One region of the Pseudarthrobacter sp. PH31-O2 genome, then DNA from elsewhere that is predicted to be linked to it. Evidence: predicted binding sites of a transcription regulator. Region 1 holds the regulator's gene; the other holds the start of a gene.
What was found. The regulator HrcA, encoded in region 1, represses chaperone genes, less so after heat shock. The targets are predictions, from matches to a motif close to TTNGCACTCGNNNNNNNCGAGTGCNAA.
Positions count from the first base shown of each region.

Region 1 (3,410 bases):
TCCCCGGCGGGACCGCCGGCAGGTCCGGCCTCGCCCTGGCCGGAGAGCTGGATGCGGGTGCCGGTGGCGACGCCGGCGGGGACCTTCACGGTCAGGGACCGACGGCTGCGAATCCGGCCCTGGCCGGCACATTCGTTGCAGGGATCCTTGATGACCGTACCGAAGCCCTCGCAGGAACCGCAGGGTGCCGTGGTCATCACCTGGCCGAGGATGGAACGGACAGCGCGCTGCACCTGGCCGCTGCCGCCGCAGATGTCGCAGCGTTCCGGGTGGCTGCCTTCGCGGCAGCAGGAACCCTCACAGCTGGGACAGGTGACGGCCGTGTCGACTTCGAGCTTCTTGTTGACGCCGAAAACGGCGTCGCGGAGCTCGATCCGGACGCTGATCAGGGCGTCCTGGCCGCGGCGGATCCTGGATGCCGGTCCGGCCTGGCCGCCGGCACCGAAGAACGTCTCGAAAATGTCCTGGAAAGCGAAGCCCTGGCCGGAGTAGCTGCCGCCGCCGGAGCCGTTGGCGTTGCCGTTTTCGTTGCCCGTGGTGTCGTAGATCCGGCGCTTCTGCGGATCGGAGAGTACCTCGTAGGCGTGCGTGACCGCCTTGAACCGCTCAGAGGCGTCGTCCCCCGGGTTCACGTCCGGGTGGAGGGTCCGCGCCAGCTTGCGGTAAGCCTTCTTGATCTCTTCTCCCGTGGCTTCGCGGGAGACTCCAAGAACGTCGTAGTGGCTGCTCAAAGTTGTTATCTCTTCCTGGTAGTACTGCCTGTTAAGGGGCACGAAGTCTGATGCCGGCCCCGCGGGCCGGTCGGTTGCGGGTGGACGCGGTCCGTCAGGGACCGAGAATCCGGGAAAGGTAGCGTGCGACCGCCCGGACGGCGGCCATGGTCGTCGGGTAATCCATCCGGGTGGGGCCCAGCACTCCGACTTTCGCCGTCGCGTCCGGGCCGTAGCCGGTGGCCACCACCGAGGCCTCGGCGAGTCCGTCGTAAGGATTTTCTCTGCCGATGCTCACCGTCACGCCCCGGGGGTCAGCTGCCATGTCGCCGAGCAGGCGAAGCATCACCACCTGTTCCTCCAGGGCTTCCAGCACGGGGCCGATGCTCAGCGGGAAGTCCACGTTTGACCGGGCCAGGTTCGCGGTTCCGGCCATGACCATCCGGTCCTCGCGGCTGCTGGCGGCCAGAGCCTCAATGCCGCGGGCCAGCGCCTGGGCGGCGCTGCGACGCGCGGGCGGGCAGTTGCCGATCACCGAGTGCAGCGACTGCGGCAAGAGGTTCAGCGGGGTCCCTGAGATGCCGCCGAGGAACCGCGTGCGCAGCTCCGACAAGGCCTCATCCGAAAGATCGTGCCCCACGTCAATGACGCGTTGCTCCACCTTCCCGGTGTCCGCGATGAGCACCGCAAGTACTTTACGGGGCGCCAGCAGGACAAATTCGACGTGCCGCACCTTGGCCCGGCTCAGATGGGGGTACTGCACAACGGCGACCTGGTTGGTCAGCTGCGAGAGCAGCCGCACGGTCCGGTCCAGGACGTCGTCGAGGTCCTCAGAGCCTTCCAGCAGGGCCTGGATGGCCCGGCGTTCGGCCGGCGAAAGCCGTTTGACCGCCGAAATCTGGTCCACAAAAAGCCGGTAGCCCTTGTCCGTCGGGATTCGCCCGGCACTGGTGTGCGGTGCCGTAATGAGCCCCTCGTCCTCCAGGGCCGCCATGTCGTTGCGGATCGTGGCACTGGACACGCCGAGGTGGTGCCGCTCCACGAGGGCTTTGGATCCCACGGGTTCGCGTGAATGGACGTAGTCTTCCACGATGGCGCGCAGCACTTCGAGTTTGCGTGGTTCGCTCACGCTCCACCTCCTGTCGACCGTCCCGCATTCGATGCCACCGCCCGCCGCACGCGCCGGACACACAGTGTCCGGGCACACAGTGGCTAGCACTCGACATGCCTAAGTGCTAACCAGTCTAATATGAGTCGCCGCGTTGTTAGCATTGAATTCGCTTCGGGCGTTCTTCCCGGGGCAGGTGTTTTGGGGCACAGCCCACCGAGCGCAAAGCAGTGTGTAACCGATGTCGTACCAGAACTGGGGGCCCCAGGACCTGTCCGCGCCCGCCAAAACCCAACTACCCGAAGTGGCCGTCGAGCGCGGAATGGTGCTCGAAGATGTGCAGTCCGGCTGGGTCGGCGCCGTGACCCGGGTGGAGAAGTCCGGCGGGATGCACGTCGTCGCCCTGGAAGACCGCCGGGGGAAGTCCCGGTCCTTTCGCCTCGGCTTCGGTTTTCTGCTGGAAGGCCAGCCGATCCGGCTGATGCCGCCGGCGCCCCGCGGGAGCGCGGCGGCCGCCGGGGCCCGCACCGCCTCGGGTTCCGTCCGCGTGGCGGGCCAGCGCGCCCAGATCGCCAAAGCCAGCCGGATCTGGGTGGAAGGCAAACACGACGCCGAACTCGTCGAAAAGGTCTGGGGTGACGATCTTCGGGTCGAGGGTATCGTCGTGGAGCCGTTGCATGGCATCGACGACCTCAGCGGGGCGGTGGCTGCCTTCCGGCCCGGCCCCGGACGCCGCCTCGGTGTGCTGGTGGACCACCTGGTGCCCGATTCCAAGGAATCCAGGATCGCGGCGGCCGTGATGGCCTCCCCCGGGGCGGCCGGAAACGTCCTGATCGTTGGCCACCCCTACGTCGATGTCTGGCAGGCCATCCGGCCCGCGGTCCTGGGGATCGAGAAGTGGCCGGTAATCCCCCGCGGTGTGGACTGGAAGACGGGTATCCTGACCGCGTTCGGCTGGCCGCACAGCACCAAGGAAGACATTGGCCTGGGCTGGCAGAAACTCCTCGGCACGGTCCACAACTACGCTGACCTCGAACCCTCCCTGCTGGGCCGGGTCGAGGAGGTCATCGACTTCCTGACCGTCCCCTGAACGCCGCCGCCGGACATTCCTGCCAGCGGGCCGATCCGTGATTGCGCGCACCAGCACGTATTCTTGGTATGGCGGTTGCGCTTCCGGCGCAGCAGCGGCATTTCCAGGCACCAAGGCACCACCGCAATCCGAAGGAAAACACCGTGGCAGATGAAGCACGCGAGCATAACGGCGACAAGGCTGGCTATGGCCGGCCCCCTTACCATGGCGTTCCCGCCAACGCGCTGCCGCTGACGGCCGGCGAGGACCGGCAATGGGCCACCTTGGCTCATTTCGGCGGCATCCTCGGTTGCGTGCCCTCGTTGCTGATCTACCTGATCTTCAAGGACCGCGGACCGTTCACGGCGCAGGAGTCCAAAGAAGCCCTCAATTTCACGCTTCCCCCGACAATTGCTGCCGTGGTGTGCAACCTGCTGGTCTTTATCCCGGTAGTGGGCAACATTTTCGCCGTGCTTGCCACTCTGATCTGGATCGCCGTCACCTGCTTTTCGGTCGCAGCCGG
Region 1 covers NZ_JASIST010000001.1:647,255-650,664, reverse strand. The annotation lists gene dnaJ (molecular chaperone DnaJ) at 1-731, opposite strand, end outside; gene hrcA (heat-inducible transcriptional repressor HrcA) at 826-1,839, opposite strand; gene QMG72_RS02925 (DUF3097 family protein) at 2,060-2,908, shown strand; gene QMG72_RS02920 (DUF4870 domain-containing protein) at 3,052-3,410, shown strand, end outside.

Region 2 (3,410 bases), on a different contig from region 1:
CGAAATGGCCACCCGCTCCTCGCCGATCCTGGTGAGGACCAGGGTGGCCGCCTTCTTTCCCTTGTTCTTGGCACTGCCTGATTTACCGCCGGGGAGCAGTTGTTTGCGCAGCTCCTCCGGAGTGACAGCGGTGCCGCGCTTTTTGATGTCCAGCACTCCGATGCCCTGGTCCCTGACCCAGGCCTTGAGCGCCTTGACGTTGTAGGGCATCACGTCCAGGACTTTGAACGCCCGGGCAAAAGGGGTGTCCAGAAGTTCGGGCGCGCAGATGTAAGCGATGTGCTCGTCCACGAGGTGGCCGCCCAGCTGGAGTGCGACGTCGGCCACCAGACCGGCTCGGATGACGGCGCCGTCGGGTTCGTAAAGGTAGCCCTCAACCGGGCCGATCGGGGCGACCGGTCCGCCGTTGAAATCCTCGGCGCTGCTGAGCTCCGCGGCCCCAGCAGGCCCGAGCAGGAGGGCTGCCCGCCGGATCCCCGGGCGCCGGAGCGCATTGAACCACAGTGCGACTTCGGTGACGTCCCCGCCGACCGAGACCCACTGGGCCTCGCAATTGCCGGGTACCGAGTCGTGCGGCATGCCCGGGCCCATCTTCACACCCACCGCCATGCCGGCGCCGGCCAGGGACTCAACAAAGGACAGCGGCGGGGAGAAGTCCTCCGGGTCCCAGAGGCGCTTTGTGCCCGAGGTGGAGGTGGTCCGGCGTGCCGGGTCCAGCCAGACGCCGTCTATTCCCTCGAGGGAAACCGACGTCGCGTCGGAGTGCAGCACTGTGGCGTTCCGGAACGGGATCAGGTTCATCGTGGCGCAGGCCGCCGTCGTCTCGTCCCGCTCCACTGCCGTGACCGTGATGTCCAGCGATGCAAGCGCCATGGAATCGGCGCCGAGGCCGCAGCCGAGATCTGCTGCATGCCGAACGCCTGCCGCCGCGAAGCGCTGCGCGTGCCGCGCCGCCACGGTCAGCCGGGTGGCCTGTTCCAAACCGGCTTGGGTGAAAATCATCTGCCGGGCGAACTCGCCGAACTTGGCTTCGGCCTTGGTCCGCAGCCGGGACTGGGTGAGCACGGCAGAGACGAGTTCGGGGGAGTGGCCGGCCTTCCGCAGGGTTGCGTTGAGGCGGAACGCCTCGTCCTCGCGGTACGCGCCCAGTGACGCCAGCAGCTCCCAGCCTGCGGGGTTGAGGAGCGGGGCGATCTGGTCCTGCGGTGCGTCAGCCATGGGATCAAGCCTAGTTCAGGCAGTCGAGGCGCCGTGCGCCCGATAGGCTAGACGGCATGGAAGACAGCGGCACGGCAAACACCGGCTCGGACGCAGATGACCCCAATGACCGGACCGCCGGCCGGGATGCCGACGGCGGCCGGGCCACCCGCCGGGGATTGGCCCGTTACGCCCGGCCGGCGCTGATCGCCGGCATTGTGCTCGCGGTGGTTTGCGCGGCGCTGCTGGTGATTATCTTTTTCCTTGATTCCTTCAACGCCACGGTTTATTCCGTCGGCGGCAAAGACGTTGCGGACGCCACCGACGAGGCCAGGGACATCCGGGACACTTATGCCGCGGCCCGAACCGGCGGCATCGTCGTCCTGGCCGCCGGCGTCGTCCTTGCCGCCGCCGGCGCCCTGGTGCTGTACCGGCACCGGGGGGAGGCCGGTGCCAGCGACGCGGACAACGGCGAAGACGTGAACTTCGAGGACCTCGGCTGAGGGCAGCCGGCAGTCGTGCGGCGTTAACGGGTGACGAAATTCTGGCACTCACCTTGACCGAGTGCTAACTACTTACATAGAGTCGTCATTAGCACTCTCCCTAGGAGGGTGCTAATACTCAAGCTGGACCTGCCAGGTACGCTGCCGGCACCGCGACGACGGTTTGTGCGCCTTGGCACCACAGCTTTAAAGTCCACGAATTTGCTGACGAAAAGGAGAGGTCCTTGTCGGTCTCTATTAAGCCTCTTGAGGATCGTATTGTTGTCCGCCCGCTCGAAGCCGAGCAGACCACGGCCTCCGGCCTGGTTATCCCGGACTCCGCGCAGGAAAAGCCGCAGGAAGGCGAAGTTGTTGCAGTTGGCCCCGGCCGCTTTGACGACAACGGCAACCGCGTTCCGATCGACGTCACCGTCGGCGACGTTGTTATCTACTCCAAGTACGGCGGAACCGAAGTCAAGACCGGCGGTACCGAGTACCTCGTACTGTCCGCCCGCGACGTCCTGGCGATCGTCGTAAAGTAACTCTTATGGACCCCGCGCCGCCGATCCGTCTGATTCATCTCTGACAGGTCAGTTGCGCGGGGTTCTGTCTTGAAAGGACAAAAACCATGGCAAAGCAGCTTGCGTTTAACGACGCTGCCCGCCGGTCGCTTGAAGCCGGCATCGATAAGCTCGCCAACACGGTCAAGGTGACGCTTGGCCCGCGTGGCCGCAACGTTGTGCTGGACAAGAAGTGGGGCGCCCCCACGATCACCAACGATGGTGTCACCATCGCCCGTGAAGTCGAACTGGACGACCCCTACGAGAACCTTGGCGCGCAGCTTGCCAAGGAGGTCGCCACCAAGACCAACGACGTGGCCGGCGACGGCACCACCACCGCCACTGTTTTGGCACAGGCGCTTGTTAAGGAAGGCCTCCGCAACGTTGCGGCAGGCGCCGCACCGGGCGAGATCAAGCGCGGCATGGAGGTTTCCGTCGAAGCCGTCGCTGCCCGCCTGCTCGAAAACGCACGTCCGGTCGAAGGCACCCAGGTCGCCAACGTCGCCTCCATCTCCGCACAGAGCGACGAGGTCGGCGAGCTCCTGGCCGAGGCATTCGGTAAGGTCGGCAAGGATGGTGTGATCACCATTGAGGAATCCTCCACCACGCAGACCGAACTGGTCCTCACCGAGGGCATGCAGTTCGACAAGGGCTACCTGTCCCCGTACTTCGTCACCGACGCAGAACGCCAGGAAGCAGTCCTCGAAGATGCGCTGATCCTCATCAACCAGGGCAAGATTTCATCCGTCCAGGACTTCCTGCCGCTGCTGGAAAAGGCGCTGCAGAGCTCCAAGCCGCTCTTTATCATCGCCGAGGACGTCGACGGCGAGGCTCTCTCCACGCTGATCGTCAACCGCATCCGCGGCACCCTGAACGTCGTTGCCGTCAAGGCTCCGGGCTTCGGTGACCGCCGCAAGGCCATGCTGCAGGACATCGCCACCCTTACGGGTGCGCAGGTTGTTTCGCCGGAACTGGGCCTCAGCCTGGATACGGTCGGCCTGGAGGTGCTCGGTACTGCCCGGCGTATCACCGTCACCAAGGACAACACCACCATCGTTGACGGCGCCGGTTCGGCCGAGGACGTCGCAGCCCGGGTTTCCCAGCTGCGCGCCGAGCTGACCCGCACCGATTCCGACTGGGACAAGGAAAAGCTCCAGGAGCGCCTGGCTAA
Region 2 covers NZ_JASIST010000004.1:297,558-300,967, forward strand. The annotation lists gene QMG72_RS09075 (THUMP-like domain-containing protein) at 1-1,218, opposite strand, end outside; gene QMG72_RS09080 (hypothetical protein) at 1,275-1,700, shown strand; gene groES (co-chaperone GroES) at 1,925-2,221, shown strand; gene groL (chaperonin GroEL) at 2,308-3,410, shown strand, end outside.
Region 2: groES (co-chaperone GroES) is a predicted target of HrcA. The motif match lies at 1,742-1,768, and genes of this name have one in related genera.